DNA from 2 places in the Paeniglutamicibacter sulfureus genome. Region 2 is predicted to be linked to the other one. Evidence: riboswitches for the same ligand, from Rfam matches in the RefSeq annotation. Region 2 holds a riboswitch; the other holds the start of a gene.
What was found. A riboswitch is a leader RNA that binds a small molecule or an ion and turns the genes downstream of it on or off. The one in region 2 is predicted to bind S-adenosylmethionine.
Positions count from the first base shown of each region.

Region 1 (3,398 bases), 860 kb from region 2:
GCTGGAATGCACCGGCGAACGATCCATGGGGTGCTCCTGCCGGAGGAAACAACGGCGGATGGGGCAACCCGGGTTCCGACGAACCACCCTTCTAAACAAAATTATTCACCATCCCGCAGAAAATTCTGCGGGCTCCACCTGATAAAGGAGCTCCACGATGGCTAAGGCTGAACTCCGTAAGCCCAAACCAAAGTCCAACCCCTTGAAGGCCGCTGACATCACTGTCATCGACTACAAGGACGTAGCATTGCTGCGCAAGTTCATTTCCGATCGCGGAAAGATCCGCGCCCGTCGCGTTACCGGTGTTTCCGTACAGGAACAGCGCAAGATCGCACAGGCCATCAAGAACGCGCGTGAAGTAGCCTTGCTGCCTTACTCCGGCGCTGGCCGCGGCTAAGGAAGGTATACCAACATGGCAAAGCTCATTCTGACCCACGAAGTTACCGGCCTCGGTGCCGCAGGCGACATCGTTGAGGTGAAGGACGGTTACGCACGTAACTACCTTCTCCCGCGCGCCTTTGGCATCACCTGGACCAAGGGCGGTGAGAAGCAGGTTGAGTCGATCAAGGCCGCCCGTGCTGCTCGCGCCGTTGCTTCCCTGGAAGACGCCAAGGCACTTGCCGCTTCGCTTTCCGCCAAGCCGGTCAAGCTGACCGTCAAGGCCGGCGCTACCGGTCGCCTCTTCGGCACCGTGAAGACCGACGACATCGCCAAGGCTGTTGCAGCCGCCGGCGTTGGCGCGATCGACAAGCGCAACATCGAGATCAACGACCACATCAAGTCGACGGGTAACTACACCGCGACCGTGCGTCTGCACACCGATGTCTCCGCAACCGTTTCACTGCAGGTTGTTGCCGCAAAGAAGTAATTCCTTGTGCACCCGCCGTCTTGTGTGACGGCAAACCACTGTGGACCCCGCCCTCGGCGGGGTCCATAGTGGTTTAAGGCCTCCTCTGGTGCATCGGGTCTGGCGCCGGGCGTTCCCGTCGAGTAGCTTGGCCAAATGGGGCAGTGCCCTCCTGGATGGACTGCCACGTCGAATCCCGGGAAAGGGCAGCCAAACAAGCGAGAAGGCGCGGTCATGAAGCTGGTATTAACGGAGTTTGTGAGTCTCGACGGGGTGTCGCAAGGCCCCGGGTCTCCCGAGGAAGACACCACCGACGGATTCACCCAGGGCGGATGGTTCGTCCCGCACATGGACGAGGCCTTCATCGAACAGGCCGCGCAATGGCTCGGCGAAGCGGACGGGCTGCTGCTTGGCCGCCGCACCTATGAGGCATTTGCCAGGGACTGGCCGCAAATCACCGACCCGGACGACCCCTTCACGGTGCTCATGAACTCCCTGCCCAAGTACGTGGCCTCGCAAACGCTTGGCGAGGGAACCTGGGATCCAACCACCATCCTCTCCGGTGACGTGGCGACCCGGGTTGCCGACCTCAAGGCGCGCCCCGGCAAGGAGCTGCAGATCCACGGGAGCGCCAGGCTTGCCGCTTCATTGCTCGCCGAGGGGCTGATTGACGAGCTGCGACTGGTGGTGGCGCCGGTGGTCCTTGGCCATGGAAGGCGACTCTTCCCGGAGGGAGGCGCACCCACAGGACTTCGGCTCTCCAGCACCACGAGCACCCCGGGCGGGCTTGCCATCCTGGTCTACGAGCGCATCGGCGATGCGTCCTATGCGACTTATACGGGAGTTTCGGACCTCTCGTAGGTGGAAGAGGTGCCGGCCACCGCGTTTGTGGCACGTATGCCAACCATAATTCCGGGCCATGTCATCGTCTTCTTCGGCCCCAGAGCTGTCGTCCACGCGTTCGGGAACGAATGCGGGCGTCTCGGGCAACTGTGGCACCATCGAGGCAAATGATCGCACAATCTTCGATTCTTACTCTTCGTGACTTCGTATGTCGAAACAAACTTTGACGAGACGTAATTATTTCTTCTAACGTTGGTGAAGAATCAAGAGTGTCAACGTAAGGCCCTGGCCCGTTGGCCGGCAACCCTCTCACGGTAGTGGGGTGCTCCAGGTGATGATTCGGCCTACCGGAACCCCGGAGGCAAGTACCGCACACCTCGTTGGTTGGCGCGTGTGTAGCACGCACCGCGATGGTGGGCCGAAGCCGAAGGATTGAGCACCATGACACTCACCTCTGACCTCACCCCCGACACCCTGCGCAACGTCTTTGCCCAGCATCCATCCGGCATTGCCGCACTCTGCGCCATCGTTGACGGGCAACCGCAGGGAATCATTGCCTCGTCCTTTACGGTTGGCGTCTCCATGGATCCGCCGCTGGTGATGTTTGCTGTCCAGAACACCTCGAAGACCTGGCCGTTGGTGCGCACCAACGGGCGGATCGGGGTTTCAGTGCTCAGCGAAAAGAACGAGGGCGTGTGCCGGCAGATCGCTTCAAAGTCGGGGGACAGGTTCGCCGGGCTTCGTCTTGATTCGACCGATGAGGGTGCGCTGTTCCTGCATGACGCCACCCTGTGGCTCGATTGCTCCGTCGAGCAAGAGGTTCCTGCAGGCGACCACCATGTGGTGCTGCTGCGCGTGCACGGCCACCAGACGCACGACAACGCCCACTCACCGCTGGTGTTCCACGGTTCGGCATTCCGTCGCCTGGATGCCGAACAGCTGGTCTCCTAGGGAACCTGAAATGCGAGGGCTCAGCCTCCGTGGTACCGAATCCATGATTCGATGCCACGGGGACTGAGCCCTTTGCCTTTGCCAACACGTTTTCCTAAGACGAGTGGTGCACCACGCCAGTCATGTACCGGTAGCCGTCACGGGCAAGCCGGGCGAGTACGTCCAGGTCGACGTCGGCAAGCTTGTTCACATAGAGGCACGATGCCCCGCGTTTGCACTTGCCCAATTTCTCCAATAGGGGGCCGGCGGTCGGTGCAATGGTCAGCCCGTAGAGGGCAAGGTTCGCCGCCCTCGGGGAGAAGCCGATGGCACTGGCATCCCCTTCGCGCCCCGATTCGTACTTGTAGTGGTAGCTGCCGAACCCAACGATTGTCGGGCCCCACATAACCGCGGGCTCTCCGCTGACCTCTTCCATCATCCGGAGCAAGACCTCGGCATCCGCGCGCCTAGTCGGGTGTGACACTGCCGATATGAATTGAGCCGGGTCAACGGCTGTCGGTGCGGTCTTGTTGGCGCTCATGCGGCCCAGTATGTCAGTCGTTGGTGATCTCCATCAATCCCCGATATCCCCAGATCCGCGGGAAGTTCCGGCGTGTCTGTGGATAGCTTGTGGGTAACTATGAAATGGTGGCCAATCCAAGCCCGGAATCCCGGGGTTTTTGTGTGTATAACCGACTTTTCCGCGTGTAGAGGATGTGGATAAATACTTTGTATCCACAGGGGTTGATCTACATAATGCCTAGTCAAAGTCTTATTG
Region 1 covers NZ_BAAAWO010000001.1:2,961,039-2,964,436, reverse strand. The annotation lists gene ABD687_RS13560 (single-stranded DNA-binding protein) at 1-95, shown strand, start outside; gene rpsR (30S ribosomal protein S18) at 158-397, shown strand; gene rplI (50S ribosomal protein L9) at 413-868, shown strand; gene ABD687_RS13545 (dihydrofolate reductase family protein) at 1,082-1,708, shown strand; SAM riboswitch class IV at 1,952-2,064, shown strand; gene ABD687_RS13540 (flavin reductase family protein) at 2,132-2,641, shown strand; gene ABD687_RS13535 (DUF1801 domain-containing protein) at 2,736-3,161, opposite strand.
Region 1: it holds a riboswitch for S-adenosylmethionine, as region 2 does, so the genes downstream of both, ABD687_RS13540 (flavin reductase family protein) here and ABD687_RS17295 (hypothetical protein) in region 2, are expected to answer to the same signal.

Region 2 (3,398 bases):
GGCCAGGACATCTGGCAGCGCGTGTTCACCGCCAAGACCCCGAAGGTGGCCCGCTGGGGCGGCACCACCGCCGGCATCTACTGCGTGCTCTACGGGGCAGCCGGCGCCATCATCGGCATGGCCGCCAAGGTCGCCTTGCCGGAGATCATCGGCGCTGACACCAACAAGGACGTGGTCTACGCGGAGGTCGCCACTCAGCTGCTGCCCGTCGCCGTCGGCGGACTGGTGCTGGCAGCCGCTGTGGCAGCCATGATGTCCACTGCCTCCGGCGCGCTGATTGCCGCTGCCACAGTGGCCCGCACCGACGTCACCCCGTTCGTGGCCAGCTGGTTCGGCAGGCACGTGAAGGTGAACACCAACGAAAACCCGGAGCACGACGTGCGTGCCAACCGCATCTGGGTGCTGCTGCTGGGCATTGTCTCGATCGTGCTGGCCATCATGGTCTCCGACGTGGTCGCGGCACTGACCATTGCCTACGACATCCTGGTGGGCGGCCTGCTGGTGGCCATCATCGGCGGGCTGGTCTGGAAGCGCGGGAATGGGCTGGGGGCCGCCGCCTCGATGGCTGCCGGAACCATTGTCACCTTGGGCACCATGATCGTCCTGGAAATCCAGGCCGAACAGCGCTTTGACGGCATCTACGCGAACGAGCCAATCTACTTCGGATTGATTGCCTCGGCACTGACCTTCATCGTGGTCTCCCTGATCACGCGACCCACCTCCGCGGCGGTCATCACCCGCTGGAACGCCCGGGTCGCCGGCCATGCCGACGCCGAGGGCGCGGAAATCACCGAGGTCGCCGGCCGCTAGCACCGGATTCACGGCACGGACCGCATCCCGAAGGGAGCCCGTCTCCGCGCACTGCGCGCGAAGACGGGCTCCTTCCTTTCGCCGCAGCCCTTCCCCGGCGGGCCCCGTCGCTCCTAGGCTGGGCCGCATGGACAATCTCAAGGACCACCTCACCACGTACCTGGACAGCACGCGCGAAGCCATGCTCTGGAAGGTCGAGGGGCTCAGCGAGCAGGAAATGACCCGCCCCATGGTCGGGACGGGCACCAACATCCTGGGCCTGATCCAGCATCTGGCCACCGTCGAGTACGGCTACTTCGTCGAATGCCTCGGGTTCACGGTCGAGGATGAACGCCACGACGCGCTGATGGCCGATCCGGAAGTCAGCGCCGACATGTGGGTGCCCGCCGATGTCCCCTGCTCCGAGATCCTCGATTTCTACCGCCGCGCCATCGCCGCAGCAAACCACAACATCGCAGCCCTCCCCCTGGATGCACCGGCCACGGTTTCCTGGTGGGTGCCGGAGAAACGCGACACCACGCTCGGGCGCCTGCTGCTGCACATGAACGTGGAGACCGCACGCCATGCGGGCCATGCCGACATCGTGCGGGAGCTCATCGACGGTTCCACCGGAATGCGCCGGGACAACACCAACATTCCTCCCTACGACCCCGTTGCCTGGACGCAATTGCACGCAAATATCTTGCGGGCCTCCGAATCACGGTAAAGTGGACCACAGCTTCACGAGACGCGTCGGCAAGCTCCGACTCAGACGCGCACCAACCCCAGGTTCATGGGTGGTTCGGATGAAGAAGCGGTCGCGGACCACTTGGCCCCGGCAAGAGCTCACGAAAGGCTTTCGCCCCCACATGGCACCTTCCATCCCCGTTTTGCCCCTGCTCGATGTCCACCGTGCGGTCGTCGAGCTGCGCCTTGCCGGTTCCTGGCACAGCTACCACGTTGCGGACGCACCTTCGCTGGCCGCGGCCCTGGCCAATGCCGTCGGCTTGCCGCGCTTCGACGCCCGCGCGAGGGAGCTGTCGGTGCGCATCCCCCGGGCCGGAAAGCCCGCCGGACAGGCGTTGTTTTTTAGTCTCAACGAATTTTCACTTGTCCTGCCAACGGCTACACTCGTGGGTTGAAGGGGAGTAGTTCCCAGACCCGCCGGCACGGCGGGACAGCGGTGCGTCGACATACTGGTTACAGCGTTGTAACCCGGCAATCCACCCGGGGCCACGGGCAATCCAGCCCGGCCCGGGCGAACGAGACCTTCGGTCCACACATTGGTGGCCCGAGGCTCAACGTACCCAAAAAGAAATCCTGCTGGGCCTCCCCATCGCATGGCCTCCCGAGGCCGTGAACGCCCACATGAGGATGAGAGCATGACGCAACAAGCGCCGACCCCCACTCACGCCCAGATCAAGCGCTGGCGCCAGTACCTGGCCGACGAAATCGCCGAAGGCGCGGTCTACCGCGAACTGGCCAACAAGCGCCAGGGTGAGGAACGCGCAGTCCTGCTGGGACTGGCAGCCGCCGAAACCCGACACGAGGAACACTGGCGCTCGCTGCTGGGCGAGAACGCCGACAAGCGCACCCGGCCCTCGATCCGGCGCACCATGCTCCGCTTCCTGGCCCGGCACTTCGGTTCGGTCTTCGTCCTGGCCCTGGCCCAGCGTGCCGAGGGCAACTCCCCCTATGCCGCAGACACCGATGCCAGCCGCCAGATGGCCGCCGACGAACTCGTCCACGAGGAGGTCGTGCGCGGCCTGGCCACCCGCGGCCGCAACCGGCTTTCGGGCAACTTCCGGGCGGCGGTCTTCGGCGCCAACGACGGCCTGGTGTCCAACCTGGCCTTGGTCATGGGCATCGGCGCCACGGGCGTGGCAACCTCCTTCGTGCTCTTCTCCGGCATTGCCGGGCTGCTGGCCGGGGCCCTGTCGATGGCCGCGGGCGAATACGTCTCGGTGCGTTCCCAGCGCGAGCTGCTCTCGGCTTCCAAGCCCACGGAGGTGACCCTGGCCGCGGCGCCGGACCTCGATCTGGATGCCAACGAGCTGGTATTGGTCTACAAGGCCCGCGGCATGAGCGACGAGGACGCAGCACACCGGGCCGCCGAACGCATGGGCATCTACTCCTGCGACTGCAACCCCTCCACGTCGCTCCGGTCCGAGCTCACGGTTGCCGCCGATAGCCGGGAACACGAGGAAATCGGCTCCGCCATGGGTGCGGCTTCCGCGTCCTTCTGCTTCTTTGCCTCCGGGGCGGTCATCCCGATCCTTCCGTTCATTTTCGGCATGGACGGCACCCCCGCGATCCTGCTCTCCGCCGTGCTGGTGGGCATCGCCCTGCTGGCCACCGGCGGCGTGGTCGGCTTGCTTTCCGGCGCATCCCCGGCCAAGCGCGGACTGCGCCAGCTGGCCATCGGCCTGGGCGCCGCGGCGGTCACCTACGTCCTCGGACTGCTCTTCGGCAGCTCCGTGGCTTAGCGGCACCACTGCAGGGACACTGGCACGTGCCGCCACTTTCATGGATCGGGGATCCGGCGGCACTCTTTCCTCGCTGTGCCCGAACGGGATGGCACTCGCCGGGAACGCAGTCGCCCACGATCC
Region 2 covers NZ_BAAAWO010000001.1:3,816,509-3,819,906, reverse strand. The annotation lists gene ABD687_RS17305 (sodium:solute symporter family protein) at 1-810, shown strand, start outside; gene ABD687_RS17300 (DinB family protein) at 938-1,516, shown strand; SAM riboswitch class IV at 1,529-1,640, shown strand; gene ABD687_RS17295 (hypothetical protein) at 1,659-1,931, shown strand; gene ABD687_RS17290 (VIT1/CCC1 transporter family protein) at 2,172-3,275, shown strand.